DNA from 4 places in the Sporosarcina sp. SG10008 genome. Region 4 is predicted to be linked to each of the others. Evidence: riboswitches for the same ligand, from Rfam matches in the RefSeq annotation. Region 4 holds a riboswitch; each other region holds the start of a gene.

Evidence for each region. A riboswitch is a leader RNA that binds a small molecule or an ion and turns the genes downstream of it on or off. The one in region 4 is predicted to bind thiamine pyrophosphate.
Region 1: linked by a shared signal. The riboswitch ahead of ACGLYD_RS02925 (acetylornithine deacetylase) and the one ahead of thiT (energy-coupled thiamine transporter ThiT) in region 4 are both predicted to bind thiamine pyrophosphate.
Region 2: linked by a shared signal. The riboswitch ahead of thiD (bifunctional hydroxymethylpyrimidine kinase/phosphomethylpyrimidine kinase) and the one ahead of thiT (energy-coupled thiamine transporter ThiT) in region 4 are both predicted to bind thiamine pyrophosphate.
Region 3: linked by a shared signal. The riboswitch ahead of tenA (thiaminase II) and the one ahead of thiT (energy-coupled thiamine transporter ThiT) in region 4 are both predicted to bind thiamine pyrophosphate.

Annotation. Positions count from the first base shown of each region.
Region 1 covers NZ_CP172607.1:563,891-571,487, forward strand. Annotated here, with positions in the region: gene ACGLYD_RS02900 (TetR/AcrR family transcriptional regulator) at 167-799, opposite strand; gene ACGLYD_RS02905 (hypothetical protein) at 1,026-1,571, shown strand; gene ACGLYD_RS02910 (PhzF family phenazine biosynthesis protein) at 1,613-2,530, shown strand; gene ACGLYD_RS02915 (NADP-dependent oxidoreductase) at 2,627-3,655, opposite strand; gene ACGLYD_RS02920 (S-layer homology domain-containing protein) at 3,888-6,074, shown strand; TPP riboswitch at 6,093-6,195, shown strand; gene ACGLYD_RS02925 (acetylornithine deacetylase) at 6,407-7,597, shown strand, end outside.
Region 2 covers NZ_CP172607.1:4,337,379-4,344,975, forward strand. Annotated here, with positions in the region: gene ACGLYD_RS20350 (ParM/StbA family protein) at 434-1,615, shown strand; gene ACGLYD_RS20355 (hypothetical protein) at 1,627-2,157, shown strand; gene ACGLYD_RS20360 (histidine phosphatase family protein) at 2,370-2,912, shown strand; TPP riboswitch at 3,289-3,394, shown strand; gene thiD (bifunctional hydroxymethylpyrimidine kinase/phosphomethylpyrimidine kinase) at 3,474-4,304, shown strand; gene thiE (thiamine phosphate synthase) at 4,297-4,956, shown strand; gene ACGLYD_RS20375 (DUF3238 domain-containing protein) at 5,012-6,214, shown strand; gene ACGLYD_RS20380 (ring-cleaving dioxygenase) at 6,549-7,487, shown strand; gene ACGLYD_RS20385 (alpha/beta hydrolase) at 7,506-7,597, shown strand, end outside.
Region 3 covers NZ_CP172607.1:843,136-850,732, reverse strand. Annotated here, with positions in the region: gene ACGLYD_RS04270 (exonuclease SbcCD subunit D) at 1-814, opposite strand, end outside; TPP riboswitch at 965-1,068, shown strand; gene tenA (thiaminase II) at 1,176-1,868, shown strand; gene ACGLYD_RS04260 (ABC transporter ATP-binding protein) at 1,855-2,604, shown strand; gene ACGLYD_RS04255 (ABC transporter permease) at 2,601-3,341, shown strand; gene ACGLYD_RS04250 (ABC transporter substrate-binding protein) at 3,338-4,315, shown strand; gene ACGLYD_RS04245 (metal ABC transporter solute-binding protein, Zn/Mn family) at 4,523-5,455, opposite strand; gene ACGLYD_RS04240 (metal ABC transporter permease) at 5,489-6,346, opposite strand; gene ACGLYD_RS04235 (metal ABC transporter ATP-binding protein) at 6,346-7,086, opposite strand.
Region 4 covers NZ_CP172607.1:104,120-111,716, reverse strand. Annotated here, with positions in the region: gene ACGLYD_RS00500 (GNAT family N-acetyltransferase) at 14-559, opposite strand; gene ACGLYD_RS00495 (M3 family oligoendopeptidase) at 567-2,369, opposite strand; gene ACGLYD_RS00490 (tryptophan-rich sensory protein) at 2,530-3,261, shown strand; gene thiT (energy-coupled thiamine transporter ThiT) at 3,547-4,104, opposite strand; TPP riboswitch at 4,185-4,286, opposite strand; gene ACGLYD_RS00480 (DUF4870 domain-containing protein) at 4,525-4,866, shown strand; gene ACGLYD_RS00475 (hypothetical protein) at 4,930-5,046, shown strand; gene map (type I methionyl aminopeptidase) at 5,153-5,899, shown strand; gene ACGLYD_RS00465 (DEAD/DEAH box helicase) at 6,368-7,510, opposite strand; gene ACGLYD_RS00460 (amidase family protein) at 7,588-7,597, opposite strand, start outside.

The sequences.
Region 1 (7,597 bases), 460 kb from region 4:
CCGAAACAATACAACGATCTGGTCAACCTTTGTGATTTCTCGATCGGCGGCGTATAGAAATACGTGGGCGTGTGCCAATGCGATGAACAGTAGCATAAAGCCGCGGGCAAGATCCGGAGCAAGCTTCCGATCATAATTGGAGATAGGATTTGACTTTAGAGTAACGTTAGTCAAATTTGTTACCCTTTACTGCCTGATTAACAATTTTCACGAGCTCGCTGCTATACGTATCCAAGTCGACTTTTTTTGTTATAGCAGTGTGAGCCATATACTCTCCGATAGCTCCTTGAATCATACTGGCCATGACTACTACATTAAAAGATCCGAATTCCCCTTGTTTTTGACCATAATGTAGTATTTGTTGTAGTTCATACATGATTTGGTCCTCTTCATCATCGCCTAATTTATAGTAGGGAATGTTATCGGGCGTTCTGGCATTAAAGACAATTTCTATCAGAGCCGTATAACGTGTCGGATGCGTACCTTGATATGCTAAATTTGCCGCTATGAATGTATTCAGTTGCTCAAAAGCTGTATTTTCTCGACCAACTCTCTCTAAGATATAAGATGTTGACCCTTCTACAAGATTCATCAGAAGGTGGTTCATCAAATCGTTCTTATCCGAAAAATGGTAAGAAATTAATGCGGTACTGATGTCCGCTCTTTTAGCAATTTGAGAAAGGCTGGCTTTTAAGTATCCAATTTCATCAAGGGTTTTAATTGCTGCTTCCACAATTTGGTCACGTCTTGCTTCTGCGATAAACGATTTTTTTCCTTCAACTTTGTTATCTTCCTTCATTTATATGACCTCTATTATTTATATACATTATGATTCCTCCAAGTTAATTTGATTGTACAATCAAATTTTTAATTGATCACTCAATCAGATTTTAACACGGAGAAATTTCACGGTCAATTTATTAATGAAGTATAGCGATAGATATATGAGGGGGTTCACTGTATATTTATCGGTAGGATGTAATGTCGTAAGTAAATAACTTTTTATTGAGAGGGAGATGAATCAAGTGGACAGTGTAACCCGATCCTACTTTGAAAACCTAGAAGCAAAGGACAAAAATGTTCAATTTGAAGCGTTTAATGCTATTAATGCAGCTGTAAAAGAAGAAGTGGACTGGGCTTATGAAGTTTGGGACGAATTAAAGGAATGGCTAACAGATTCCGATAATCATCGAAGATCTAGGGGTGCTCAGTTCCTAGCTGGTCTTGCGAAAAGTGATCCAGAAAAACGTATATTAGGCGATTTTCCAGCGTTATGGGAAGTGACCAAAGATCCGAAATTTGTTACAGCCCGACATAGCTTACAGTCGATATGGAGAGTGGGCTTAGCTGGAAAGGAACAAAAACAACAAGTGATTCATCATATAGTGGAACGTTTTCAAAACGGTGTGCATGAAAAACATTACACCTTGATTCGATTTGATATGATTCAAGGCTTGAAAAATTTATATGATGCATTAAAAGAGGAAGAAATTAAACAGATAGCAATGGGTTTGATTGAGACAGAAGAAGATATCAAATACCGTAAGAAGTATATGACTGTATGGAAATGAAGAGTGGATAATATATTTATTTTAGGTGGGAGAAATGAAGAGTGAAATCGATAACTATTTACCATTATGACGCATTTAGTAAAGAGCCAAACAAAGGGAATCCTGCTGGAGTAGTGCTGAACGGGGATGATTTAACAGATTTTGAGATGCAAGAAATAGCTTACAGGGCAGGTTTCAACGAGACTGCATTTTTAGTCAATTCGAATGTGGCTGATCTTGGAATACGTTATTTTTCACCAGGACAAGAAATGGATTTATGTGGACATGGAACAATTGCTGCTGTATATGCTTTAAAGTCTAAGAATTTATTGAATGATAAGAGTAAACTAACAATTGAAACGAAAGTAGGGATTTTACCTATCAGAATAGATTCACAAGCGGATGGTGAGGAATACATAACTATGAAACAAGATTCCCCACAATTAAAAGACTTTAGCGGTTCGTACGAAGAATTGGCCCATTCAATCGGAATTAATAGAGATGATATAGAATCTGATTTACCCACTGTATATGGTAGTACAGGTTCATGGACATTGTTAGTTCCAATTAAGAAACTTAGCATTTTTAATAAAATGAAAGCTAACAATGAGCTATTTCCATCCGTATTAAAAGAAATACCTAAAGCATCTATTCATCCTTTTTGTTTGGAGACGTACGATCAAAATGCAGATATGCATGCTCGACATTTCTCTTCACCATATTCCGGTACAATTGAAGATTCCGTTACAGGAACAGCCTCAGGAGTGATGGGTGCTTATTACGCCGAATACATAAATAGAAACTTCGAAAACCATCTACGTATTTTAGTAGAACAAGGCCATGAAATGGGAAAGGATGGTCGTGTACTAGTTAAAGTCTCGAAAAATGAAAAAAGTTATGATATTGAAATTACAGGAACTGCAGTATATGTAAAAGAGCTTGAAATAGTTTTTGTTACGAACAAACACAACAAGGTTTAGACTTTTTGACAAAACAAAATCTCCTCATTTAGTAACCTGAGGAGATTGTTGAATAAGTATTTGGAAGTTGCAGGTCATGCTATTTCACATTAAATGTTAAAGTTTCGCGTATTCAGGATTAGCCACTTTTACGAGCTGTTTTCCCAGATTTGTTCCTTTAAATAAACCAAGGAATGCTTCTGGTGTATTTTCAAATCCTTCAACAATTGTTTCTTCATATTTCAGTTTACCTTGCAGTAGCCATTTACCTAAGTCGGTAAACCCTCTTTCAAAATCAGTGGCAAAATCGCCTAGCGTGAAGCCTTGCATCATAGCGCTCGTCTTGATCATAGCTGATTGAATACGTGGACCTCTATCTTTTCCTTCAGCATTGTAGGAAGAAATTGATCCGCATAATGGAATACGAGCATTTCGATTTAGCATTGTAAAAACAGCGTCTGAAACGTCGCCGCCTACATTATCGAAATAGACATCTACTCCATCAGGTACGGAATTTTTTAAATCTGTCCAGAAACTATCCTTTTTATAATTTACAGCTGCATCAAAGCCGAGTACATTCAATAAGTAGTCAATCTTTTCATCTGAACCTGCAATACCTACTACTTTGGCACCTTTGATTTTCGCGATTTGTCCAACTACTGATCCAACTGCCCCGGCAGCCCCAGAAACGACGACCGTTTCGCCTTCTTGGGGTTTTCCGATATCAAGCAATCCAAAATAGGCAGTTAAACCTGTCATGCCGAGAATACCTAAATGTGTTGAAATAGGTGCCATTTTAGGGTCTATTTTGCGAATTTCATTTGGAGTAGCTACGGTATATTCAGCCCAGCCAAGATTCCCAACAACGACATCACCTTGTTTAAAGGCGTCTGACTGGGATTCAACTACTTCAGCTACGACACCCCCTGAAATGACCTTATTCAATTCAAATGGAGCAATATATGACTTGGCATCTTGCATTCTTCCACGCATGTATGGGTCAACAGATAAATAAAGCGTCCGTACTAAAATTTCATTTACTTTTGGTGAGGGAACTGAATTCTTTACAAAGGTAAAGTCTTCTTTCGCAGGCATTCCTTTGGGACGATTTGCTAGGTGAATTTCCTGTTGTATCAATTGCTTCATTGCAATTCCTCCTTTGTAGTTTGCCGAATTAGTTGGCAAGTGAAAACCCTAACACTCAAGAGTTACTAAGGTCAATGATTATGGACTGGTGTTTCTTTTCCATTGAATTGCTATTGTTCAGCCTTGCTTTCTCCTGTGGACGAACTCCAAAATAGTATCCAAAAGTGTTATAATTATACTTAACTATAATTTGATGTTATTAATTTTAACTAAAGGAGGGCTTTAAACAAAAATGAAGAAAATAAATACACTGTTTCTCGCTTTAGCATTAACGGTAGCTTTACCGACGTCAGCTACTGTTGGATTAACAGCTAACGCGGCAGAAGCTCAAGTCGTTAAATCAGAAGACGTCACGACAGCTGCAAAATTTACGGATATTCCAAATAGCCACTGGGCGAAAAATGAAGTTATGCAACTTGTAGAAATGGGCATATTGACGGGTTACGGCGATATGCAATTTCGTCCGGATCTAGCAATGACAGTTGGAGAGGCTACTCAATCTTTTACAAAAGCGGGATATGAATTTTTAATCAAAGACGTGACAGGCAATTCTTTTGGTATGGAAGAACCTTTAACACGTAGGCAAATGGAGTTGGCATTAGTAGATGCATTTAATTTGCAAGATAGTGCATTAATCGAATGGCCAAGTCTTATTTCATTGGATAAAGGAAGTGTAGGCGCAGTTCCACAATACAGAATTATGCCAGGCATACAAAAAGGTCTATTCAATCACGGATCACAAGTAGACCGCGCTACTTTTGCGGTGATTCTGCATCAAGTACTTGTGGAGAAGGGGAACATTGCAACTACCAAAAAATATGAATTAACGAACTTAGAGCTGTCGCCTAATTTTACTCGGATTCCCTCTGCTGTGAATTTAATGAAGGTGTCATTTGATGAACATCCGATTTACCTAAGATCGACAGAGAATATACTTTTCACGAATCATACGAGAATCGATAACTCATTTTCACGAGATAATATTTACACTTATGACATCGGTATAGAAGGTGCGACCATTGAGTTAACGGTTCGTTCATTTGATAATGGCGATTACTTCTTATTTTCGAAAATCATTAACCCTACTGAATCTGCTGTAACAGTAGATGTCATTCAAAAAGAAAATGAAGTGGCTTCATTTGAGCTAAACCGTTATGATAAATACAAGATTAAACGTAATGATAAAGACGTTTTTGGCAGTGACACAACATCCTATCCGACAGGTTTACTCCAATTTGTGAAGCTAGATGGATCAGTGAAGGAGCGGATGGTTGGTCAGTCTTATTTGTCAAAGCAATTGTCATTAGAGTATGAGAATGATGGCTACAGTTACATGCGTCAATTGCTCGGTGAAAAAGAGGCACTGTCTTATGCTCAGGTTGGAACAACATTATTATCTGTGCATACGTTAAATTCAAAAGGCAATGACATTGTAGATCAGTGGTATATGAATGCGGATGACCAATTATTTGCGAATGAAGAGAATATGGAGAGCTGGATGCTTGAGTCAGCTAAGTATTATAAAAAACGTAATAATTGGTACACGGCGGGTGGCCCATACAATAAAATGGCGATAACCACAGAGCCAATGCCTGATACAGGGCAAGGATATGGGCGGAACTTACTTCTATTAAAAGAAGATCGTGCTCTGGTTTTATATAATGAGCAAGAGGATCGTTATTTTGAGAACTTAATTTACAACTCATTTGTTAACTTGAAGAATTTCAAAGGTGACAAAGATTATTGGGAAACAGAAGTTACAAGCACCTATTTGAAAGATTTATATGACATTACAGCTCCATTCATTGATACACGTTTTAATGAGCAAATCGCGCTTTTCTACTATAATAGTGGTGCTGATTTTGGAATTGAGAATGCGAAAGAGCCATTGCGTAATTATGCTGACTTACTAGTCTCACAAAAAAGTAAAGGAAACGTCATTCCTGTGAATGACGAGTCTTACTACATCGCGGATTACTTCCCGATTGCACAGCAAGTAACGACACATGCCTCTATGAATCATGTGTTGGGCGGTATGAACGTTTTACTCATGGCTTATAATGAGTTCGGTGATCAGAAGTATTTAGATACAGCGCAGGCTATACAAACAGCGATTGTAGCGGATAAAGATGATTGGATTCGTGATAATGGCGATATTTGGTATCGTATTTCCGCATTACGTGACTATAAAGGCGATGATTACAAGCACCTGACTTTAGAGGACTTAATAAATTCGTACAAACTTTGGAAAGATATTGATCCGACGTATTTGCCTTTATTAGAAGAAATGATTGCTTCAAAAGCTTCGTTTTTATCGAATGAAAATTTAGGTTACACAACTAAAATAAAGAACGGGTTACGTGATATCGACTTATCAAACTATCTTCCTAAAGGGGAAGAAAGAACAGATGCATTGTGAAGAAGAAAAAAACTAAATAGATACTGCTAGGGGAGCCGTTTAGGCTGAGACACATCATAGATGTAAACCCTTCGAACCTGATCTAGTTCATACTAGCGTAGGGAAGCAGCTGAAACTTTACACATAATGTCTTTATATACGTAGAAAACAGCCGCCTTCCGATTATGGAAAGCGGCTGTTTTCTGTTCCAGTGTATATATGTTGAACAAATGAAATAAAGATAGTGAACTGTGCGAAGGCGCATTACAAGGGCTAGCGCCGTAGTGAATTCAATGGAATTCTTTATTACAACGTATATAGATTCACCTACCAAAAATATAGATAAGGGATGGATGAGTAAAATGGAAAATAGAATTAGTAACCTAGTTGATGAACGTCAAGAGGAGTTAGTGCAATTGCTAGCGGACCTCGTTCGTTTCCCGACAGTTAGTCCACCGGCAAGAAATACAACAGGCGTACAGCGGTATATTCAAGATTTTTTAGAACAAGAAAAATTTGAAACGGTTAGTTGGGATGTATTTCCTAGCGACCCGAACGTTGTAGGCATTAAAAAGGGAACGGATGGAAACCTATATAACAGCCTAATCATTAATGGACATATAGACGTTGCAGAAGTGGGGTATGAAACAGAGTGGACTGTGCCTGTCTTTGAACTGACGACTAAAGATGGCAACGCATATGGGCGAGGAACATCCGATATGAAAGGTGCAGTAGCGGCGACTTTACTAGCCGTTAAATTATTAAACGAACTAGGTGTGGAACTGAAAGGTGATTTGCAAATTCAGACTGTCATTGGGGAGGAAGCGGGAGAGGCTGGAACACTTTCATGTATGGAAAAAGGCTATACAGCAGACTTTGCACTTGTAGTCGATGGCAGTGATCGTCAAATCCATGGTCAGGGTGGTGTGATTACCGGCTGGATAACGATTAAAAGTAAGGAAGTTTTCCATGATGCAATGAGGATGAGTATGCTTCATGCAGGCGGTTCGGTTAATGGGGCTAGTGCGATAGAAAAGATGATGAAGGTTATTGCTGGATTACAAGATTTAGAACGTCACTGGGCTGTGACAAAAAAATATCCGGATTTTGCGCCTGGCGCCACTACTATTAATCCAGCAGTTATAGAAGGAGGAAGGCATGCAGCTTTTGTGGCGGATGAATGTCGGCTCTGGATCACCGTTCATTTCTATCCGAATGAAACCTATCAATCTGTAACAAAAGAAATCGAAGAGCATTTGAACCATGTAGCAAAAGCAGACACGTGGTTAAGAGAAAATCCCATTCACTTTCGCTGGGGTGGAAAATCAATGATTGAAGAACGTGGAGAAATATTTCCGGCGCTTGAAATGAATGCGGACCATGCAGCTGTTCAACTTCTTGCACATTGTCATGAACAAACCGAAAAAAGTCCTGCAATAATAGGTATGTCGAGATCAGTAACAGATGCTGGATGGCTAGGTGCAGCAGGAATTCCAACTGTTATCTATGGTCCTGGAAAGTTGGAAGAGGCACATTCAGTCGAT
Region 2 (7,597 bases), 470 kb from region 4:
GGAACAGATCGAATAACAACTTATAATCACTGGCACTTTAGAAAAGTAAGGGAATGTCTAATGGGTTTTATTTGTTAAATACCCTTTTTATTGAATGGTAAGCAAGCTCTGCTTCAGCTTGAAGTTAGGAAGGGAAGGGGAAGGAGGGCTTATATCGAACTTGAGTAAACGTCCATCTTAACTATTTTTGTGGATGTATACATTACGGTGTACTTGTGTACGTTAATGTATACATTTGTAAACATTAATGTGTACAAGTGTACAAACACGTACGCAACCAGTGATGGCGGGTGTATACGTTAATGTGTACAAGTTTACAGCTAGGTACACAATATTACATTTGTGTGTTAAATAGTTGGATTGGATTGACCTGCCAACAAAATTCCAGTACCATTTCAATAGAAAGATAGAATAATTGGGGAGGATGATTTTTATGACAGAAACACGTATTGCAGCAATTGACGTAGGAAACGATTCATTAAAAGCCATTTTCGGTAAATTGGAAGCAGAACTCAATATACCCAATGTAATTGCACAAGATATTGCAGATCGTCCGATTATCGGCATTGAAGAACTAGACAACCAAGAGCCTACTGATGGCATTCATATTCGTTTGCACTCTCCAACATTAAAAGATAACAACGCTATTTACCGTGTTGGGAATCTTGCTACGAAAAGTGGTAATTCAACTGAACTAGATCCAGGTAGCAACAAATCTGAGGAAGATCAAACTTTGGTGATGTTGTTCGCGGCACTTGCAATAGATGCAGCACGTGATGAGAATAAAGGTATTTTTAAACGGAATAATAATGTGATTGAAGCTACGTATACACTAGGTACAGGACTTCCACTGAGAGAAGTAAAGGAAGGGAAAGACGTTGGTTATCGTTCCCAATTGCTTAGCTCTGTTCACCAAGTAGAGTTTTTGGTTACACCTAAATATCAAGGTATAAAAGTAAATATTAAATTTGATGAAGTAAAGGTTTATCCGGAAGGTTTTGCTGCGTTTATCAACCTTGTAATGGATAATAATTTAAACATCATTAATAAAGAATTAATCGATAAACAAATCTTGATACAAGACATCGGTGGGTTATCAACGGATGTTGCGGTTATTAGGAATCGTAAAGTTGATGATGATAAGGCGCAAGGCTTTAACTTGGGTGTTTCAGAGTCTCTGGATGCTATTCGAGAAGAAATTTATGTTAGACATGGCGTAGAGTTGGACAGTCGTCTAGATGTTGTGGATATTATAACGAAGAAAAATAACCGTAATCATATTATGGTAAAAGGAAGCCGGACAAGTGTTCATGACATTGTAGATCGGATTCTCTTGGAGTTAGCGAAAAAGCAATACCGCCATTTACGGAATGTATGGGCAAGAAACTCGCAATCTGAGATCTGCTATTTCATCGGCGGAGGCTCTATTGTCCTTAAAGACTATCTTAAAACGTTAAATAATAGCTTAGATGGTTATAATATCGATTTCTTTGAAGATGAAAAAGAAAGTGTTTGGATGATGGCCAACGCTTATTACAAGTTAATTTCAGACTTTGCGAAAAAAAATCAACAAGTCAAAATTAAAGAAGAAGAAAAGTTAGTTAAAACAAAGTAAGGTGACTATGCATGAATGACGCGGGATTAAAAAGGGGACAGCCCATTACATTTCGTCTCCCATCAGATACATCTGACCACACACTAAAGCAACTGCAAAAGTTAAAAGAAGTCGAAAGAAGAAACTTTTCCAGTAAAATTGCGGAGTTCGTGATAGATGGGGTGAATGACTCACTTTTAAAGCATAGAGAGGCCATAACAATTCCGCTCCCAAAAGGGTTAACTAAAGCGCAACGTGATTGGTTAAAGCACGAACATTCCGAGGCGCTACTAGGGAGTATCGTCTATCAGTTGATGTCCGATCCAATCCGCACAGCTTCTCTCTTTGCATCATTGAACAGCAATGCAATAGATGTAAATGCAGCATTATATTTGCAGGAAGAAACGAGCGCTGCCGTTGAGGTGGAAACAGAACATCAATTGATTAACATAGAGGATGATCTGGATAATTTTGATTGGGAACAGTTAAAGGAGCCAGAAGAAACCTCTGTTGTAGAAGAGGAAGACCCTTTAGCTGACTTCCTTGCCCAGATGAATAAATAATAGTGAGTGCCTGCATAAGAAACCACCATGAATGCTTAAATTTTCATGATGGTTTATTGTACAGGCACTTTTTGTTGTGATTTCTAAGGAATCTAAAACATTGAGATGTTTTCTTTGGAGCATACAAGGGAAAAAGAGTAATAGGGATGACTACAGCTAGTTTACGAATGGGCTGTATGTCTATTTAGTAAGAAGAATGGGGTGAAGCGGTTATGGAAAAAGTTATTTACATCGTGCGTCATTGCTCCGCAGAAGGACAGGCACCACACGCGGAATTGACTGCTGAAGGGATTCTGCAGGCGGGTCAGCTTGTAGCGTTTTTCGAAGATATCGAAGTGGATCGGATTATTACGAGTCCGTTTTCTCGTGCACGTCAGACGGGCTGGCCTATAGCTGAGCGGAAGAAGTTGCATGTAGAGGTGGATAGTCGGCTTATGGAGCGCGTGCTAAGTTCAATGGATTTCGAGGATTGGTTGATAAAGCTGGAAGATACGTTTTTTGACCTTCATCTAAAATATGAGGGTGGGGAATCTTCGAGTGAAGCGATGTCGAGGGTCTGTGATGTTGTGGATGAGCTGGGTGACGGTTCGCGGACAGTGCTTGTGACACACGGGAATTTAATGGCGCTATTATTAAGTTGTTATGATGAACGATTCGATTTTGGGCAGTGGCAGGCACTGACGAATCCAGACGTGTATGTTATACGGATTAAGGATGGGGACTCAGAAGTGGAAAGAATTTGGGGTTCTGAATAAAAAAACAGGCCGCTGTAATGTCGGCCTATCTAGGTTTTAGTGAATGTTAACCCATTGTAAGATTAGTAATAATGACCACTGCAATAATAACGAGTGCCCCGAAAAGACTGATCCACATGGATTTGTCGGGATTATTCGGTCTGCTGTCTGCTTTATGCATAAACTGCGCCTTCTTTCTGTTTATGTCACTAACTATACTCTTATCGACGATAGAATGGAATAAACTGTTACCACGTGAAACGAGTTTATTATATATATTGAACCTATTTGATGGAGTTTTTTATTTCCATTACTCTATGCTTCTATTGAAAATGGACCAAACATTCCCACAATCTCACACTAGATATGTTACACTTGCTACAAAGCTGAATAGTTTAACAACCACTAGGGGAGCCTTTTTTAGGCTGAGACGTGCATGAATGCGCGGACCCTTGGAACCTGATCCGGATTATACCGGCGTAGGAAAGTGGGTACGCCTTTTACGAATAGTTAAATGGCTAGCCGCTTTCTTACGCCACCGGGAAGCGGCTTTTTAGTATAAATAAAAGGGTGGCGAATCGAATGGTACGTGTGGCATTGACAATTGCGGGGTCGGATAGTGGTGGTGGTGCGGGTATTCAGGCAGACTTGAAGACGTTCCAAGAATTGGGTGTTTTCGGTACGTCGGCACTGACAGCGGTGACAGCGCAAAATACATTTGGAGTGACGGCGATACAGCCGGTTGACACCGCTATTATTAAAGCGCAAATACAGGCAGTTATTGAAGATTTTGATGTTAAAGCGATTAAGACAGGGATGCTCTTTTCGACAGAAATTATCTATGCAGTGGGAGAGGCGTTTCATTGGAGCGGAATTCCACTTGTCATTGATCCGGTGATGATTGCGAAAGGGGGTGCTTCATTGTTAGAAAGACAGGCGGTTGAAGCGTTGAAGACTGTACTTGTACCTCTTGCAGCTATTGTTACACCTAATATTCCAGAAGCAGAAGTGCTTGCAGGAATGGAAATAAAGACGAATGAAGACATAGAACGAGCGGCGAAACATATAATAGCGTTGGGCGCGGGGGCGGTTCTTATTAAAGGGGGCCACCGGAAAGAAGCGCCTTATGCGGAAGATCTGTTCATGGGGGCTGACGGGGAACGGTTCTCGGTTCGCGCACCATGGATTGATACGAAAGATACGCATGGAACAGGGTGTACGTATTCGGCGGCACTGACAGCGTTTTTGGCAAATGGGGAAACGGCAGCGAATGCAGTTGTTTCTGCAAAATGTTTTATCCACGCAGCAATTGAAGATGGACTTAAAATTGGTGGCGGCCATGGTCCGACGAATCACTGGGCATATGGACGCCGCGGTAACAAGACAATGGAAGGGGTTGTAGTTTATGGATAAGCAAACAGTTAACTTATATTTCATCATGGGTACAGTGAATTTGGCGGGACGCGACCCGTTACATGTCTTAGAAGAGGCGCTAAAGGGTGGTATAACGAGCTTTCAATTACGTGAAAAAGGGCCTGGTGCATTAACGGGTGAAGAATTGAAGGCTTTTGCACAAGCGTGTCAGCAATTATGTGAACAATATAGTGTACCTTTCATTGTCAATGATGATATAGGTCTTGCGATTGAAATTGGTGCAGACGGTATTCATATCGGGCAGGAAGACGGATATATTTCAGCAGTGCGTGACAAGGTTGGTCCAGACATGCTAATAGGTGTTTCTACGCATAATGTAACAGAAGCGATTGCGGCAGCTGATGCTGGGGCTGATTATATCGGTCTAGGTCCAGTTTATGAGACACAGACGAAAATGGATACGCAACCGGTTATTGGTATCGAGACAATTAGGGAAGTGGCATCGTTGTTACCTGGTTTACCTATTGTTGCGATTGGTGGAATTTCAGAACGCAGAGCCGGTGCTATCATTAAAGCGGGTGCGTCAGGGGTAGCGGTTATTTCTGCAATTTCTGGAGAAGAAGATCCTGGAGAAGCAGCAAGTCGTTTAAAAGGTGCGGTCCTTCTTTCATTAACAGGTATTGAAATGTAATGTTTAACTGCTCGCGAAATATACCACACTTCCAAGTAAGGGGTGTGGTGTGCGGATGAAAAAGAAACTGTTTGAAATACAAACCGTTTTGCATAAGGCAGATCTAATCTATTTCACATGGAATGATGTCGGCGGAACTTACAAAGTTTATAGAGACGGGCATCATTTGTATGAAGGAACGGTCTCTGAATTTAGTGACGGTGATTTCAAGCATGCGAAACTATATAATTACGTAATCGAACGTGTTGAAGATGGTATTGTAATTGACGTTATTGCATTGCAAACGTCAGCATTTGCTGAACAGAAAAACAAAGAAAGTCCGCTTCAGTCACTTGTCATGACAACGATTGTCGCAAAGACGCAAATTGCATTGTCTTGGGAGGAAATTAAAGATGTCGCTGAATATGATGTCTACCGAAATGGGACGCATATGACAACGGCGGTCGGTAATTCTTACATCGACAGGGATTTTTCGTTGGATGAAATCTATACGTATACGATTAAATCTAAGCGTTCACTTGCGAAGTCGGAAGAACGATTCAACGTCTTTCAGTCGATTGTCTCCACTGTTTTTGGGCTGTTGAATCCGGTTTCGTCGAAGGCAGAAGCGGTGATTGAACAGTTTTCGGTGACAAAATCCATTGCCAAGCCGAGGGAGTTGCTGACGCCTGTTCAAGACAGAGTTCGTCTCCCGAATGTAGATAGGTGGGGGTTCCGCTACATGACGTTTTTGCAGGATGACTGGGTGTTGAATCCGAATCTTTTATCGCGAAATCGTTATTTTAAAGGGGATGACAGGGGATTCGATTCAAATGGAGCCAGTTATCGGACCCGAGTGGACATCGAACTGGCATATGACCTTGAACGTTCTCCGTTGACGTTTACAAGGGATGTTGGGCCATCGATTGTCTATGATGCTTTTAAGCGCTTTAGGAAACAAGCAACCGCTTCACACGATGGGATTACGTTGAAACGGACAAATCACGGGGAAGACGAAGCGGGATTTCATCTTCTGCATGCTGTCGGCAATCCCCTTACAACGGCCCCTGACATTAACTATGAAGTGCGGGCAGTTATGAGGCGGGACGGAACGTTTGATATGACGGGTTACCACGATCAGGCGCCCCATCATGAGATTTACCTGATGCGCGGTGAAGAGAATGAATGGAAACCAATTCACCAAGCGGAAAGTAAGGGGCTCGCGTGGATGTCCGAGGTAATTGCTTGGCAGTACTGGCGAATCTCTAATTTTGAATAGTAAACAATGAACTCCTTCCGTTGTCATAAATGGAAGGAGTTCATTGTTTATCCGGAAAGGAAAAATATGAGTTGCGTAGATAGCGAATTATGCATCCCTACTATTCGATAGGATGAACCTTGGTAATAATGAATGTACTGTGACAAGAGGTTATCTTAGATAGCCTCTTTATTTATTTTTTAGCGTCTATCATTTAACAAGACAGGCGGTGACTCGTTTCTTACATCTGATTTATTCACTTCAAGCCAACTCGTTGACAAAGAAAACTCTGCTTGATATGATTACCTTGAATTCAAGATAAATAACTTTCTACTAATTCGAGGAGAGAATTGATATGACGAAAAAATCAATGGGCATTCATCACATAACTGCAATCGTCGGACATCCGCAAGAAAACGTCGACTTTTACGCGGGTGTTCTTGGGTTGCGTCTTGTCAAGAAAACCGTCAACTTCGATGATCCGGGGACGTATCATCTTTACTTTGGTAATGGAAACGGTGCACCGGGTACGATCATTACGTTTTTCACATGGGCTAATGCTCGCCAAGGAACAATTGGGGATGGTCAAGTCGGTGTTACGTCGTACGTAGTACCGGTCGGGGCAATGACTTTCTGGGAAAACCGTCTTGAGAAATTTAAGATTGCGTTTAGCAGATCAAACCGCTTTGGTGAAACGTATGTATCATTTGATGATCCACACGGTTTGAGAATTGAGATTGTCGAGCGAGAAGATGGGGTAAAGAATGAATGGATGGTTGGTGAAATAACAGCGGATGTCGCTATAAAAGGGTTTGGCGGCGCAACGCTATTATCTACACAACCTGAAAAAACGGCTCATCTTCTTGAACAAGTTATGGGGCTTGAAAAAATCGGTGAAGAAGGCGAATACATCCGGTTTCGCTCAACAGCGGACATTGGCAATGTCGTCGATTTGAAAACAACATCATCAGGTCGTGCACAAATGGGTGTCGGCACAGTACACCATATCGCTTGGCGCGCTGAAGATGATGCGGATCAACTGGACTGGAAATCACTTGTTGAAGAGAATGGTTATGGCGTGACTCCGGTGAAAGACAGAAACTATTTCAATGCGATTTACTTCCGAGAACACGGAAATATTTTGTTTGAAATTGCAACGGATGCACCAGGCTTTGCACATGACGAGTCCGTGGAGACGATGGGAGAAAATCTTATGCTTCCAACGCAATATGAGCACAGTCGCGAACAGCTGGAATCTTCTTTGATCCCTTTTGAAGTGCGCGAAATTGATTGATACGAGGAGAGATATACTATGAAACATATTTATAAACCAGGAAAAGATGCTTCAAAACCGGTGTTACTTTTGCTTCACGGCACAGGAGGCACAGAACAGGATTTACTGGG
Region 3 (7,597 bases), 740 kb from region 4:
TTGGCTTCAACTCCCGTTTCTCAACAGATACCTGCCCTGCAGCGTCAAGTTCGATAATTAGAAACCCTTTATTATGATGTTCTTCTGAAATCGAATATTTCATTGGCGAACCCGCAAATCGCACTGTTTCATTTAACACATAATGTGCCTGATGTAGGTGGCCAAGTGCAGTATAATTAAATCCTTCGAAAAGATGCGCCGACACATATTCTGCCCCACCAATTGCCAACGGTCGTTCGGAGTCACTCGTGTTATTTTCACTTTCTCCGTGAGGTGTCACAAAAGCATGTCCAACAAATACATGTCGGACCCCCTCTGCCATTTGTTCACGGATAGTTGCCGTCACTTTCTTCATCGCATCGTTATGGTTCACAATCGTTTCATCTTCGTGCAAATGTTTTACAACAGAAGGATCCGCAAATGGTACGAGATGGAAATGAACCTCACCGTAGTCATCTGACAAAACGACCGGTTCGATTACTTTCGTCATCTGACCTGCAATATGGTAGCCATTTACTCGCATCAATCCGCTTCCAAAATGGAGGCGTCCCGGGCTATCATGGTTTCCTCCAATCGCTAGGACAGGTATTCCAAGTTCCATAGTAATTTTTCCAAGCACTTCGTCAAGTAGTGCAATCGCTTCTGTAGGTGGCACCGCACGGTCATACAAATCGCCTGCGATAACGACCGCATCTGGCTTCTCTTTTTTGACTGCCTCTACAAATTGATCAAGCACATAACGCTGTCCTTCTGTCATATATATACCTTGAACGAGCTTGCCTAAATGCCAGTCCGCTGTATGGAAAAATTTCAAATTCATTTCCCCCTTCAATACTTTTTCTTTCTACTTTACAGGATAATTCTCGTAAAAGGAAACATACATTCCTTTCTAACTTTTCACAAAGTTAAGGTTGACCTTCTATTTTTAATATGCTTATAATGGGGATGAGTCCAATTTCATATGATCCACCGCTAGGGGTGCTCTAACAGAGCTGAGAGAGGCATGTGCCTTGACCCTTATAACTTGAACTGGTTAATACCAGCGTAAGGAAGAGGTGCTGACACAATAATTCTGCCGGTCTATTTTCCGGGATACTTTTGATTGTCTACAACCCACTTCTTCTTCAAGGAGTGGGTTTTTTGGTTTTCAAGAATACAAAGGGAGTGTTGATATCATGAAGTTCACTGACCGTTTGTTAGAAAAGACGTTACCAATCTGGAGACAGAATCATAGCCATCCGTTCGTACAAGGAATTGGCGATGGGACGCTTGATCCGGATAAATTCAGGTTTTATATGGTACAGGATTACTTGTATTTGATTGATTATGCAAAACTGTTTGCGATTGGGGCTGTAAAAGCCGACGACTTGGAAACGATGGGCAAATTCGCGACACTACTCGATGGGACGCTGAACAAGGAAATGGCCCTGCATCGAAGCTACGCACTGCGGTTCGGCATTTCTGAACAGGAACTTGAAAACGCTAAGCCGTCACCAATTGTTCTTGCCTATACACACTACATGTTACACGTCTGTCAAAATGGAACCGTTGCGGAAGTGATGGCTGCTCTGCTTCCTTGCGCATGGAGTTACTGGGAAATCGGTAAGGAGCTAAATGCTATTCCAGGTGCTGCCGATCACTCGTTATATGGCGATTGGATTCAGATGTATTCTTCGGATGAATTCAAGGAACTTGCGGGCTGGTGTATTGATTTAATGAACAAATCAGCAGAAGGAAAACCGGAGCATGAACTGTTAAAGCTCGAGGAGATCTTCCTCAATACAACTCGTTATGAATATATGTTTTGGGATATGGCAAATACAAAACAAATGTGGCCTGGAGTTGAAATGATAAATGCTATCGTTTGACGGTGTTTCATTCACGTACGAATCAGGCAACAGCATACTCGATAATCTGTCATTCAACATTCTTCCCAGTGAGTTTATTTCGATAATTGGTGTTAGCGGTTCCGGTAAAAGTACGATTTTTCGTCTTGTAACCGGATTAGATGAACCCTCAGGGGGTACCATTTCTCTTGAAGGGAATCCAAATACTCAGCGCCTTGGAAAGGTCGGCTATATGCCACAACAAGATTTGTTACTGCCTTGGCGAACCATTTTAGAAAATGCATGTCTTCCGCTTGAAGTAGCCGGATTAGATAAGAAGGCCGCCAAGGAACAAGTACAACCATTATTACAAGAGTTCGGTCTTGGTGGAACAGAGGATAACTATCCAGGAGAACTTTCGGGTGGAATGAAGCAGCGCGTCGCTTTCTTACGCGCTGTTCTTTCTGGCAATTCCCTACTATTGTTGGATGAACCGTTTTCAGCACTCGACGCCATCACCCGACTGGCTATGCAAGAGTGGCTCATCAATCTGTGGGAAAAGCGCAAATCAACTGTCCTTTTCATCACACATGACGTAGAGGAAGCACTGTTTCTGTCAGACCGTATTTTTCTGTTGCAAAACAAACCTGTCACTTCATTCGTGGAAATCGAAGTGCCTCTTGAAAGACCTCGAATAAGAAACGATTTACATCGCGCTGAAATGCTCGAGCTAAAAGAACTGCTTATCGGCAAGCTCAGAAGTGAGGTTTCGCTGTGAAAAATACGGCTTCCTTAGTAATCATTGCAGGATTTCTAAGTATCTGGGAGTTGGGTGCACGCCTTTACGGTAAAGCGTTCATTCTCCCTTCCCCTATACAAATTTTTTTACGTTTTTGGGAACTGAGGGAAGTATTATTGTTGAAACATCTACCGGTTACTTTGATGACGATTATTATCGGCCTAGCCATTTCGATTATTTCAGGAACAGCAATTGCAGTGCTAATGTCTTCCCGTCCAGGCATACGAAAAGCGCTCTATCCAATTCTCATTGCATCTCAAATGGTTCCTATTATTGCGCTTGCACCTATTTTTGTACTGTGGTTTGGTTACACAATTTGGAGCAAAGTTGCTGTTACTGTGCTCATCACATTTTTTCCGATAACAGTGAATACATTCGATGGTTTATCGTCAGGAAAAAAAGATATACAAGAACTTTTTTTGACGATGGGTGCTTCAAAAAAGGATATTTTCTATAAATATTCCGTACCAACTGCCCTCCCTCATTTCTTTTCTGGAATGAAAGTCGCTGTGACACTAAGTGTAATTGGCGCTGCAATCGGAGAATGGTTAGGCGCGCAGGCAGGCCTTGGTTACTTCAGTAGGCGTATGATGACGCAGTTCGATGGTGCAGCTGTTTTCGCACCCATCTTTGTACTGAGTGCCGTCGGAATCGGTCTATTCATCTGCGTGACCATTATTGAAAATCGAACGTTAAAATGGAGGATTAAAAATTGAAGAAAATCACATTATCACTTACAAGTATTGCGCTAATTCTATTGCTCAGCGCGTGCAATACTAATGAAAAAACAGAAAAGGTAAGTATCATGCTTGATTGGTATCCTAATGCTGTACATAGCTTCCTTTATGTTGCGGAGGAAAAAGGTTATTTCAAAGATGAAGGCATTGAACTGGATATCAAGTTCCCCACAAGTCCGACTGATCCTATTAACCTTGCAGCAGCAGGAAAAGTGACTATGGGCATCACCTATCAGCCTGACGTTATAATTGCAAAGTCTGAACAGAATATCGGCATTAAATCCGTCGGCGTTCTCGTTCGTTCGCCATTGAATCACGTAGCATTTTTAAAAGAAAGTGGTATCGAGTCACCAAAAGATCTAGAAGGAAAAACTGTAGGCTATTCAGGAATCCCTTTGAACGAAGCAATACTAGAAACAATGATGAAAGCAGATGGTGCAGACTACGGTAAAGTAAACATGGTCGATGTGGGGTTTGAATTAAATTCTGCATTGATTTCAAAAAAAGCAGACGCTGTTATCGGGGCATATATTAATCATGAAGTACCGCTACTTGAATATGAAGGATTTCCAACAGGGTATATTGACCCGACAGACTTCGAAATACCTTCGTTTTATGAACTTATTGTTGTGACAAGTGACGATACCTGGAAGAAAGACCAAAAGAACATCGAAGCATTTTGGCGCGCTGCCGGAAGAGCCTTTGATGATATGGAGAAAGATCCTGAAGAAGCGCTGTCTATCTTGCTAAAATACCAGGATGAAGCGAATTTCCCACTCGTCGAGGTTGTTGAAAGAGAGTCACTTTCGATTCTTCTTCCGAAAATGACAGCACCTGGTACGTTTGGTAAGCAGGATGAACAGGCATGGCAAGCAACTGCCGATTGGATGACAGAAACCGGTTTATTGAAAAACGAAGCAAATCTTGATGGGATTTTCATTAATATGGACTAACAAAAAACAAGCTTATACTGAGTTTATCACCGTTATGGATTGTATTATCACCGACTCAAACGAGGTTATCACCGCCATGGATTGCGTTATCACCGGCTCAAACGGACTTATCACCGCCATGGATTAGGTTATCACCGACACAACTATTTCCACCAAAAAGCAGCCAGGACTTTTGAAGTAAAAAGTCCTGGCTGCTACATCATTTTGTTATTGATTCAAACTACTATAAATCATGTCTGCGTTCCATCTTAGCATTTTCACATACGTATCGCCATCATCACCAGGTTTCCCTAGAGAGTCCGTAAAGATTTTCCCTTTAATCGGCACATTCGTTTCCCTTGATACCATCTCCATGCTACGTGGATCGATACTTGTTTCTAAAAATAATGCTTGAACCTTTTCCTCGTTGATAGTTGCAATGATAGTTGTCAGCTGTTCAGGTGTTCCTTCATGGTGTGAATTGATTTCCCAAATGTAGGCTGCATTAAAATCATACGCTTTGGAGAAGTATTTGAACGCACCTTCACTCGTCACGAGTATCCGTCGTTCTTCTGGGATCTTGTTCATTTTCTCCACGATTTCTTCATGAAGGGCTTTGAGTTCAGTGATATATGCATCCGCGTTTTCATCATAGATGTCTGCATTTTCTGGATCAATTTTCTTCAGGGATTTACGCACGTTTTCTACATACTTGATGCCATTGCGCACGTCAAGCCAAGCATGGGGATCTTCTTCCCCTAAATGGTCCTTCGAACTGAGGAGCATCGGTTCAACCCCTTCACTTACACGAAATACCGGCGCATCCTCCCCCGCTTTTCCAGCGGTTTCCATCAATTTAGTAAACCATGCATTTCCTTCTTCTAAATTTAGCCCGTTATAAAAAACAACATCTGCATCTGTCGTCAAAGCGACATCTGCCGGAAGTGGATCATATTGGTGAGGATCTGATCCAATCGGTGCAAGGCTGTGAACATCGACCAAATCTCCCCCGACATTTTTCACAATATCGTAGACAATCGAATACGTCGCAACGACTTGCAGTTTTTCACCCTTCTCTTTTGGAGCAGTCGCCCCTTGGTTACATGCCGACAACAAGACTCCAACAACAACCAGCGCAAACAATAGCATACTCTTTTTCATTCACAATCTTCCCCTTCTATTTTGAATTACCTTTTATAAAACGGCTGATTTTTGTTTATTTGTTCGAATAGCTCTCCACAATAAACCTTGTTTCGGTGAGAATATAAATGCTAAGAAAAATAAAGCGGTTGCGACGAGTACGATTGTTGCGCCAGATGCAAGATTGTACGTAAAGCTCAAATACAAACCAATTATCGCCGAAATCGTTCCACATGCAGCTGAAATGACTATCATGACAGACAGCCGATCAGTTAATAAATAAGCTGTCGAAGCGGGTGTAATAAGCATCGCAACGACTAATATGATGCCCACTGTCTGTAACGATGCGACCGTAACAAGTGTTAATAGAACCATTAAAAAGTAATGGATCATCTTAGTCGGAAGCCCATATGCTTGAGCCATAATCGGGTCAAACGAACTGACAAGCAACTCTTTATAAAATATAAACACACTTAACAACACGAAAATACCAACTATTAGTGTCATCCACATATCAGAAGGTCTGACCGCCAACACATTCCCAAACAGGATGTGATACAAATCTGTACTACTCTTCATAAATGTGATAAGGATAATCCCAGCGGCAAATGCAGCAGTAAACATGATGCCAATCGCAGAATCATTTTTCACACGACTGTTCTGGTTGATGAATCCTATACCGATAGCTGTTAAAATACCCGTTATTACCGCTCCGATAAAGAAATTGATACCTAGCATGAAAGAAATTGCGACACCTGGTAATACGGCATGAGATATCGCATCCCCCATCAGGGCCATTCCTCTTAAAATAATAAAACAGCCAATGACGCCACTAATGATGCCAACCATCACCGATGTAATAAGCGCTTTTTGCAGAAAACCATATTGCATAACTGCCTCGATGAAATGCATCATTTCGCCATCACCCCATCTAAAAACGATAATTGTCCGCCGTATGCTTTTGAAATCATTTGAGGCGTAAACACTTCTTTCACACTGCCCTTCGCAATTAACTCCTTGTTTAACAACAACAGTTCATCAAAATATTTTTCCGCCTTGTTCAAATCATGATGGACGACGATGATTGTTTTTCCTTCATCGCGCAACTCTTTTAAAATCTTCACAATCATCTCTTCACTCGTTGCGTCAATTCCAACAAATGGTTCATCGAGTAAAAACAAATCTGCCTGCTGAGCAAGTGCTCTAGCCAGGAAAACACGCTGCTGCTGACCGCCAGATAATTCTCCAATTTGCCGATCCTGAAACTCGATCATATCAACCTTTTCAAGGCACTTCAGAGCCAATGCCCTTTCCTTTCGCCCTGGCCTTTTTAATAATCCAACTGTCGGATACGTACCAATAAGAACTGTATCTTTGACTGTAATCGGGAAATCCCAATCGATTGTACTACGCTGCGGAACGTAAGCAATTCGTTTACGGACCTCTTTCAGCGTGGAACCAAGGATTGTAATATCCCCTTTATCTTTTGAAATCAAATTTAGTAACACTTTAAGCAAAGTGGACTTCCCTGCTCCATTCGGTCCAATGATTCCAACTGATTTCCCACTTGATATCGTGAACTCTATATCATGTAGCACTTCTTTTCCGAAATACGACACATGCAAATTCGAAACTACAATTGCATCTTTCATATTTACACACCTCCATATATCTATTTATATGCCGGAGTTTCCCAAGGGAAACTTTAAATCCAAATTTTTTTTGCCCTAGGGAAACTTTATAGGCAAAAAAATGAATTACATTATTGTTTCCCTCAGGAAACTTTACTAACTTCATAGTAGAACATCTAAAACCAAAAGTAAAGAAAAAAATATTTTTTTGAAAAATAACCCCTAGAAAGCCATACCAACAGCATCCGTAGATTCCCTGATTAGATTTCAGTTCACAGGCTTCAACCGATGAAAATCTCCCGACTACGAAAACTTTTATCTGACGAATAACTGTAAAACTGTCTAGACAGTTTTACAGTTCCATATTAATTAAACATTCCTACTACACACTCTTTAGACTGGCATGATAATTGCATAACTAATATATATATTGAACTAATGATTCTATATAATCACCAGCGAATGCGCCTCATAGGGGTGCCGAGCGTTGTTGAGTGGATTCTTTATGTCAACAAATATAGTTAATAAAGGA
Region 4 (7,597 bases):
CGGTCTTACCCTTTCAAAAATCATCCTCCACAATAGCGTAGATATAATGGTCTTCCCAGACACCATTGATATAAAGGAGTTTGCGCAGCAGTCCTTCTTGGAAGTACCCAGACCTCTCCAGTACTTTTAACGAGCCGCTATTACGGGGTGAGACATATGCCTCGATCCGATGTAAAGCGACTTTATCGAATGAAAAATTAGTAACAAGACGAACCGCTTCCGTACCAATTCCCCTACCCGTTTCACGCTCATCGATTGAATAGCCGACAAAACCACTGGAAAAAGGAAGTCTTTTAATACTGTAAAGCGAGATATGACCAATTAGCCTACTTGTTGCCTTTTCGAAGATACCGAAGTTATATTCCCTTCGGTCCCGCATTTGATAAATTGACTCCCTTATTTTCTCTCTTTGGACAGCCACGGTAAAATAACTACTTTCGTGCCGCGGTTCGAAAATAGACCAGTAATCTTTATTAGCGCTAAGTAATTCCGTGAAGCTAAATGCGTCTTCCTCTGTCAATATTCGTAAATAACAAGTTTGCCCTTCAAGCAAAATCAATTCATATTCACCCTTTTACCGAAGTAAGTTCCAAGAACTCCTCAACATCTTTTATGCATAACGCTACGCCTTTTGCCCAAAACTCTTGTTTCGTAATATCCTCACCAAGATGCTTCATCGCAAGGTCTTCAACACTCATAACCGCAGTGTCCCGTAAAAGCGCCATATATTTCTGTTCAAATCCTTCTCCATCTTCTAAAGCTTTTGCATAGATGCTAAGGGAGAACAAATAGCCGAATGTGTACGGGAAATTATAGAATTGCACGCCCGTAATGTAGAAATGGAGTTTCGACGCCCAGAAGTGTGGATGTACCGTATTAAGAGCGTCTCCGTAAGCTTCTTTCTGCGCTTCTGCCATTAACTCGTTCAATCTTTCAGCCGACACGATGCCATTTCTTCGTTCTTCATAAAATCTCGTCTCAAAAAGGAATCTCGCATGGATATTCATAAAGAATGCAACACTACGTTGAATTTTATCTTCCAGTAATGCAATCTTTTCATCCTTCGTTTCCGCGGCTTTTACAGCAGCATCTGCGACAATCATCTCTGCAAATGTCGATGCCGTTTCAGCTACGCCCATCGCATATTGGCGGTTCATCCAATGCACTGGACGCAGTGCATATGAATGGAACGCGTGACCCAATTCATGGGCAAGTGTTGCAACGTTCGACATTGTTCCGCTGTAAGTCATGAAGATACGGGATTGTTCGGATGCTGGCATACCCGTACAAAAACCACCTGGACGTTTATTCGGGCGATCTTCCGCTTCGATCCAGCTATCTTCAAACGCCTGGCGAGAAAAGGCTTCCAATTCAGGACCAAACTCTCCAAAGTGTTTTAGGATGAATTCTGCACCTTCTTGATACGACATCTTCTTTGTTGATGCTGTAACTGGCGCATCAATGTCATACCAGTTCATTTTGTTAGTACCTAGCATTCTCGCTTTGACTTGCAAGTATTCTACAAACGGGGCTTTATTTACACCAATTGCTCCCCACATTGCATCAAGTGTCTCTTCGCTCATTCTATTTCGGAGGAGTGGCTCTTTCAATACTGAATCCCAACCACGTTTTTTGTATACTTCAAGCCTAAAACCCGCAATATGATTTAATGCAGATGCGAAGAAGTCCTCTTTTCCTTCCCAAGCTTCTTCCAACGCTTCAAATGAGCGCTTTCGCACATCTGCATTCTCATGCGAACTTAGGTTATTTGCCTGCCCAACGGAAAGTTCTTTCTCTTCTCCGTCCAATTCGATTTTGATTTTAATGTCACCAACGAGCATGTCGTATAACTGTCCCCACCCATGATAGCCGTCTACGCTTAGCGACGTGATCAAACTCTCTTCTTCTTCAGACAGTTTCAGGTTGACCTCTTCACGCCATTCATTCAGTACAAATGCAAATTCCTTCAGTTCATCCGATTCCATTAATCCATTCCATGTATCCTCATCTGCTTTTGCCAGCGTTTGTCGGATTTTAAGCCCGATTGTAGAAAAACGTGCCCCAAGGGAGCCGGTTTCGCCTTGCAGTTGCAATGCTTTTTTATCTGTTGTATCCGCCGCAAGGAAACACCCAATAACGGCACCTGCCTGTGACAGGTCAAGTGCAACCTCTTTTAATGATTCAATAAGGTTTACAACTTCTTTTGACGCACCAGCTGACTGAGGAACTTCAAATGCAGAAGCCGTTTCTTCTAATGAACCTAACTTTTCTTTTACGCTATCCAAATGTGTCCGTAGTTCTGTCGATCCACTTCCACCTTTAAAGAAAACGTCAAGATCCCATACTTCAGAATACGTTTTTTGCGTCACTATTATTCCCCCTTAATTCATTCAAAATTTTCTAAAAACACAACTTGATTATAACATGAATTTTCGGTATGCGAAATAATGCAATTGTGACGGAAGGTTCATACTTTCCTTCGCAGGTTCCACCATTCCTCTGTATACTATTCAGTAGGAGGATTTAAATATGTTTAGAATTATAATTATGACCTTTTCGCTCATTGCGGTCGTTCTAGTCAATGCAGCTGCGAATATAATGCCTATCAATGGAAAAACAACCGGGCAAATCTCTAATAGTTTACCGGTACTATTTACACCTGCAGGATATACCTTTTCAATTTGGGCAGTTATTTATCTGCTTCTCGCTATCTGGTTATACGGCTTTATGCGCAACACAGTAAACATTAATCATGCATTATTCAATCGGAGGGTAGTTTTGTTTGTGCTCAGCTGCCTATTAAATATCACTTGGATTTTGCTTTGGCATTTTGGTTTCTTCGGATGGACAATTATTGTCAACCTGGTTCTTCTTTTAACACTGTTAACCATTTATTTTACTTATTCTATAAAAAATAGTCATATTCATGGTAGAGTTCCGATTGCTGTCTATCTAGGATGGGTTTTTGTCGCGACCATTGCAAATATCAGTTATGTCCTTACTTTGCATGAATGGTCTGGTTGGGGACTAAGTGACCCGCTATGGACCGTCATCTACTTGACTATCGCAACCGCTATTGCACTTCATTTTTTATACCATTACGCGGATATAGCATTTAGTGCTGTCTTCATATGGGCATTTATAGGTATCACTGTAAAAAACGGTGCTGATGAACTATTCGTCTCTGCCGCAGCCCTATTTCTTGCAGCTACAATCGCAGGATTCATGTTCTTCAGACGAAAGTCATTCACACCTAAATAAAAGTGTAAGACGCTGTTTAGCCCCGACAAGCGCTGAAAGACTTGAAGACAAAGTCGGTCTTTGCCTTTTCGGCAAGACTGAAATTAAAGAAAGGCAGTCTAAAATCGCGACATCCTGTCGCAACAAGGAGGGATGTAGCTCAATCCCTCCCCACTGCATGACCCACTTCGTGTGGGCCCAGGGGCTGGCGTCTGGAGTCTAGACATCGATCCATGTAGAACAACTTATACTTTCTTACCTTTAAAAAAATCGCCGTCCTCCCACATTGGGCAGAACGGCGATTTTCTATTTTCTCTCTAAAAGACGCGGTGCTGTAGTGAATAATATTGACGCAACAATTGCTGATAATATTATTGAAGGTATCATGTAACTTGCATTGTATACGAGTGAATAGAGCCATACGGGCTGTCCCTCAGGTGCATAAGATGCAAAAAATACAATTCCACCAATGAAGTGAATCAAGTATCGAAGTATGCCACCGATAACTGTCCCCAGAACGATTGCTGTAACCATTGAGCCTTTGTTGCCTTTTACTTTACTACTTAACAGCCATGCAAGTGTAACACCTGCCACTCCAACCAACGTGTACGCCACGAAGTAATCAAGCGCAGCCTGTATTATATTAAAGACATAGCCTCCCATCATCAGTTGCAATAACCCACTGACGAAGCCAGTCAGCATACCGCCTGCAATCCCCCATCTAAATGCCATGACAACAATCGGCAACATTGACAGCGTAACCGAGCCACCCTGTGGCATTTTAAAACCAATCTGATCAAGCACAAATGAAATTGCACCTAAAATAGCTATTTCAAGTAAAAGTTGAAGTCTTTTCCGATCCAAATTAATTCATCCCTTTCCTAGCTCAGCGAAAGATGTGGGCATAAAAAAAGACATCCCGAAATAGATGGGACATCGAATATGTCAATTTCCATCCACATTCCTACGCAAGAATAATCTTACAGGTTCTAAGGGTCAGGACGTGCTGTCCAATCTCAGCCAAATAGGCTCCCCCTGTGGTTCCAGTAATTTAGTTGTCTAGTTCATTGTATAAGATGGGGATCCTATAAGCAAGATGATTAACAGGGATGTTAATTATCCTATATATGTTGAAATTAAGAATTCCATTAAATTCGATGTGGCGCTAGGAGATGCCGCCAATCTCAGGCTCCAGTTAACCCTTGTATGGCCTCTTCGCCAAGTTTAATCTAGGGATTCATTTACTCAATATATATATAGTTAAACTAAAATGGAGGGATTCGTGTGTCGAACAATAAACTGTTAGCCGCCCTATGCTACTTTAGTGTCTTCTTCACCCCTTTACTTATACCCGTCATTATTTATTTCGTTTCGGATGACCGTGAAGTAAAACACCATGCCAAGCGCTCTCTCGTTTCACATCTTGTTCCTGTCGTACTTCTTATTGCAGGATTTATCATTTTTTCTTTTTCAATGTTTTCCTTTACCTACGACCTGAATGTAATGCCTAGTGGTAACTTTGGATTTTGGCAATTAACACCTGTCTTATTCATGCTAGTTTATGGAGTTTTGCTCATAGCAATTCTAATTTGGAATGTGTTTCAAGGTGTTAAAGTATTGAAGTGAATGTTTATAAAACCACCTATTCGGGAAAAAAGTAACAAATGCTGTGTTTAGGAGTGATTCGTAATGAATATTGGAAAATTATTAAAAACCGCTATTAAATTGGCGCCTATCGTCTATCCAATTGTTCGCAAAGTAATGAAAGAAAAAAAAGCAACAAGCACGACAATCCCAAAGAAATAATTCGACAGTCTGCAAACGTTTTTTAAGTTTGTAGGCTTTTTTGTTCAGCTCCATATGATATAGTATGGTATGGAAAAGAATGAACGGAAGAAAGGATTTGAACATAATGATTGCAAAAACTGAACAGGAAATTGAAGCGTTAAAGAAAATCGGCAAAATTGTTGCTGAAATCAGGGAAGCGATGAAAGAAGCAACTGTCCCTGGTAAAACGACGAAAGAAATTGATGACATCGGCGGTCGCTTATTCGAAGAAAAAGGTGCAATTTCAGGTCCTATCGCAGAATATGATTTCCCTGGATTTACATGCATCAGCGTCAACAGTGAAGTTGCCCATGGCATGCCTGGTTCCCGCGTGATAGAAGATGGAGATCTTGTTAATATTGACGTCTCAGGTTCCTACAATGGTTATTTTGCTGACACTGGCATTTCATTTGTTGTCGGTACACCCGATAATAAGAAACAACAATTATGTGATGTGGCTAAGAGTGCATTTGAACGTGCAATGACAAAAGTTAAAGCAGGTTCAAGCTTAAACCAAATTGGTAAAGCAGTTGAACGCGAAGCAAAAGAAAATGGCTTAAAAGTCATCAAAAACTTGACTGGCCACGGCATCGGTAAAGCGTTGCACGAAGAACCTTCGCATGTACTCAATTATTATGACGCATGGGATAAGACGCTTCTGAAAGAAGGAATGGTTCTCGCAGTTGAACCGTTTATCTCTGAAAAAGCAGAGCATATTATTGAATCAGGGGATGGCTGGACGTTCATTACACCAGACAAATCTCTTGTGGCTCAAATCGAACATACAATTATCGTCACAAAAGGCGAACCAATTATTTTGACGCAACTATAATTAGTGCCTAATGCGTTCTTTCAATATATATAGAAAAGGGCTGTCCCTGGAAATCCAATGCACTTGGATTCCTGGATAGCCCTTTTTATTATTGTCTAGATATGTGGTTATAAAGTATTCCATTAAATTCACTACGGTGCTAGGGGATGCCTTCACTCGATTTATATAACTATTTTCCCACGTCTATTGATTAATCAAAAATCACCAGTGAATAACATGATCACCTACTGGGCGCTACTTGTATTCACAACAGGATTACCGAAAAAAGTGTAGCTAGAAGTGACAGAGTCACTTCTAGCTACACTTGCCTCATGGTAAATGTGTCGTGAATAGTTTGCCGAAAGCGAACCGGAAATGATTCAGTGAAAACGGATTTTTTAAGCCCTATTCACCAGTATTTTATGCAAATAAATGGTTAATCAGCACACGTGCTATTTTCCCGACATATATAGATCCCTTGCGCTTGTCTTATTTCTTTTTAGGAGCTGCAATTGTTTTTGAATTTCCTTCGGCAAGATGGCCTTTATACCATACTTTTTGAACCGTTTTAATTCCTTTAGTCAGCTTACGATAATCTCGTTCTTCTGGGTACGACAACAATGTCAATACTTCCCCATCTCCGCCTGCTCTTCCAGTTCTGCCTGAACGGTGTAAATATTGCTCAACCGTATGTGGCACGTCGATGTGAATAACATGTGTTAAGCCATCAATGTCTAGCCCTCGTGCCGCAAGATCAGTTGCTATCAAAATCTTCAACTCGCCTTTACGGAAACTTTCCAATGTTTGCTGTCTCTCAAATTTCGTCATTTCTGAATGAAGAACCGCAATTGGTGCTTCGTTATACCTAAGCTTCATTTCTTTCATGCGAAGCTGATCCACATTATTAATAAATGCAAGAGCACGAATTCCATTCAAATAAGAAATCCCACGCAATACATCCGTTTTGTCCCGTGCATCCGTTTTCACAAATGAATGAACGACCTTACCCGATTTCGGCATTTCTTCCGCTCCAACTTGGATGCGGATTGGATCATTCATAAACTTGCTAGCAACAATTTCAATTTCATCTGTAATTGTCGCAGATACGGCAATAACTTGTCTTTCCGGATTTGCCGCTTCAATCATATTTTTCACAACGACACGATGATCACGCGCTAAAAGCTGATCGCCTTCATCAAGAACAATGTGACGAATATCATGCATTTTCAACTTTCTGACCTTGATAAGTTCAGCCAATCGACCAGGTGTTCCAACAACAATTGTTGGTTTTTTCTTCAATTGTTCAATCTGACGCTGCATATTGGCCCCGCCAATTAGTTGTGTAACCGTGATACCAGTTCCTGTTACCCATTCTCTGATAACATTAACGATTTGCATCGACAGTTCCTGTGATGGTGTTATAATTAGCGCCTGCGTTTGTTTTTTATCGCCATCAACCAATTGCAAAAGTGGCAATACAAATGCAAGTGTCTTGCCCGAACCCGTCGGTGACTCTGCAACGATATCTTTACCTGCCAGCATTTCAGGAATCATTTTCTCCTGGATTGGCATTTCGTACTCAAACTTCCATTTTTCTTTAAACATTTCGTCCATATTTTCTAAGAAGGACATCATTATCCCCACTTTCACTCTATTCCCTTCAGTTTATCATAATAGGCTCTGCTACACTCTATTTCTGACAAAACTGATTAAGGTTTT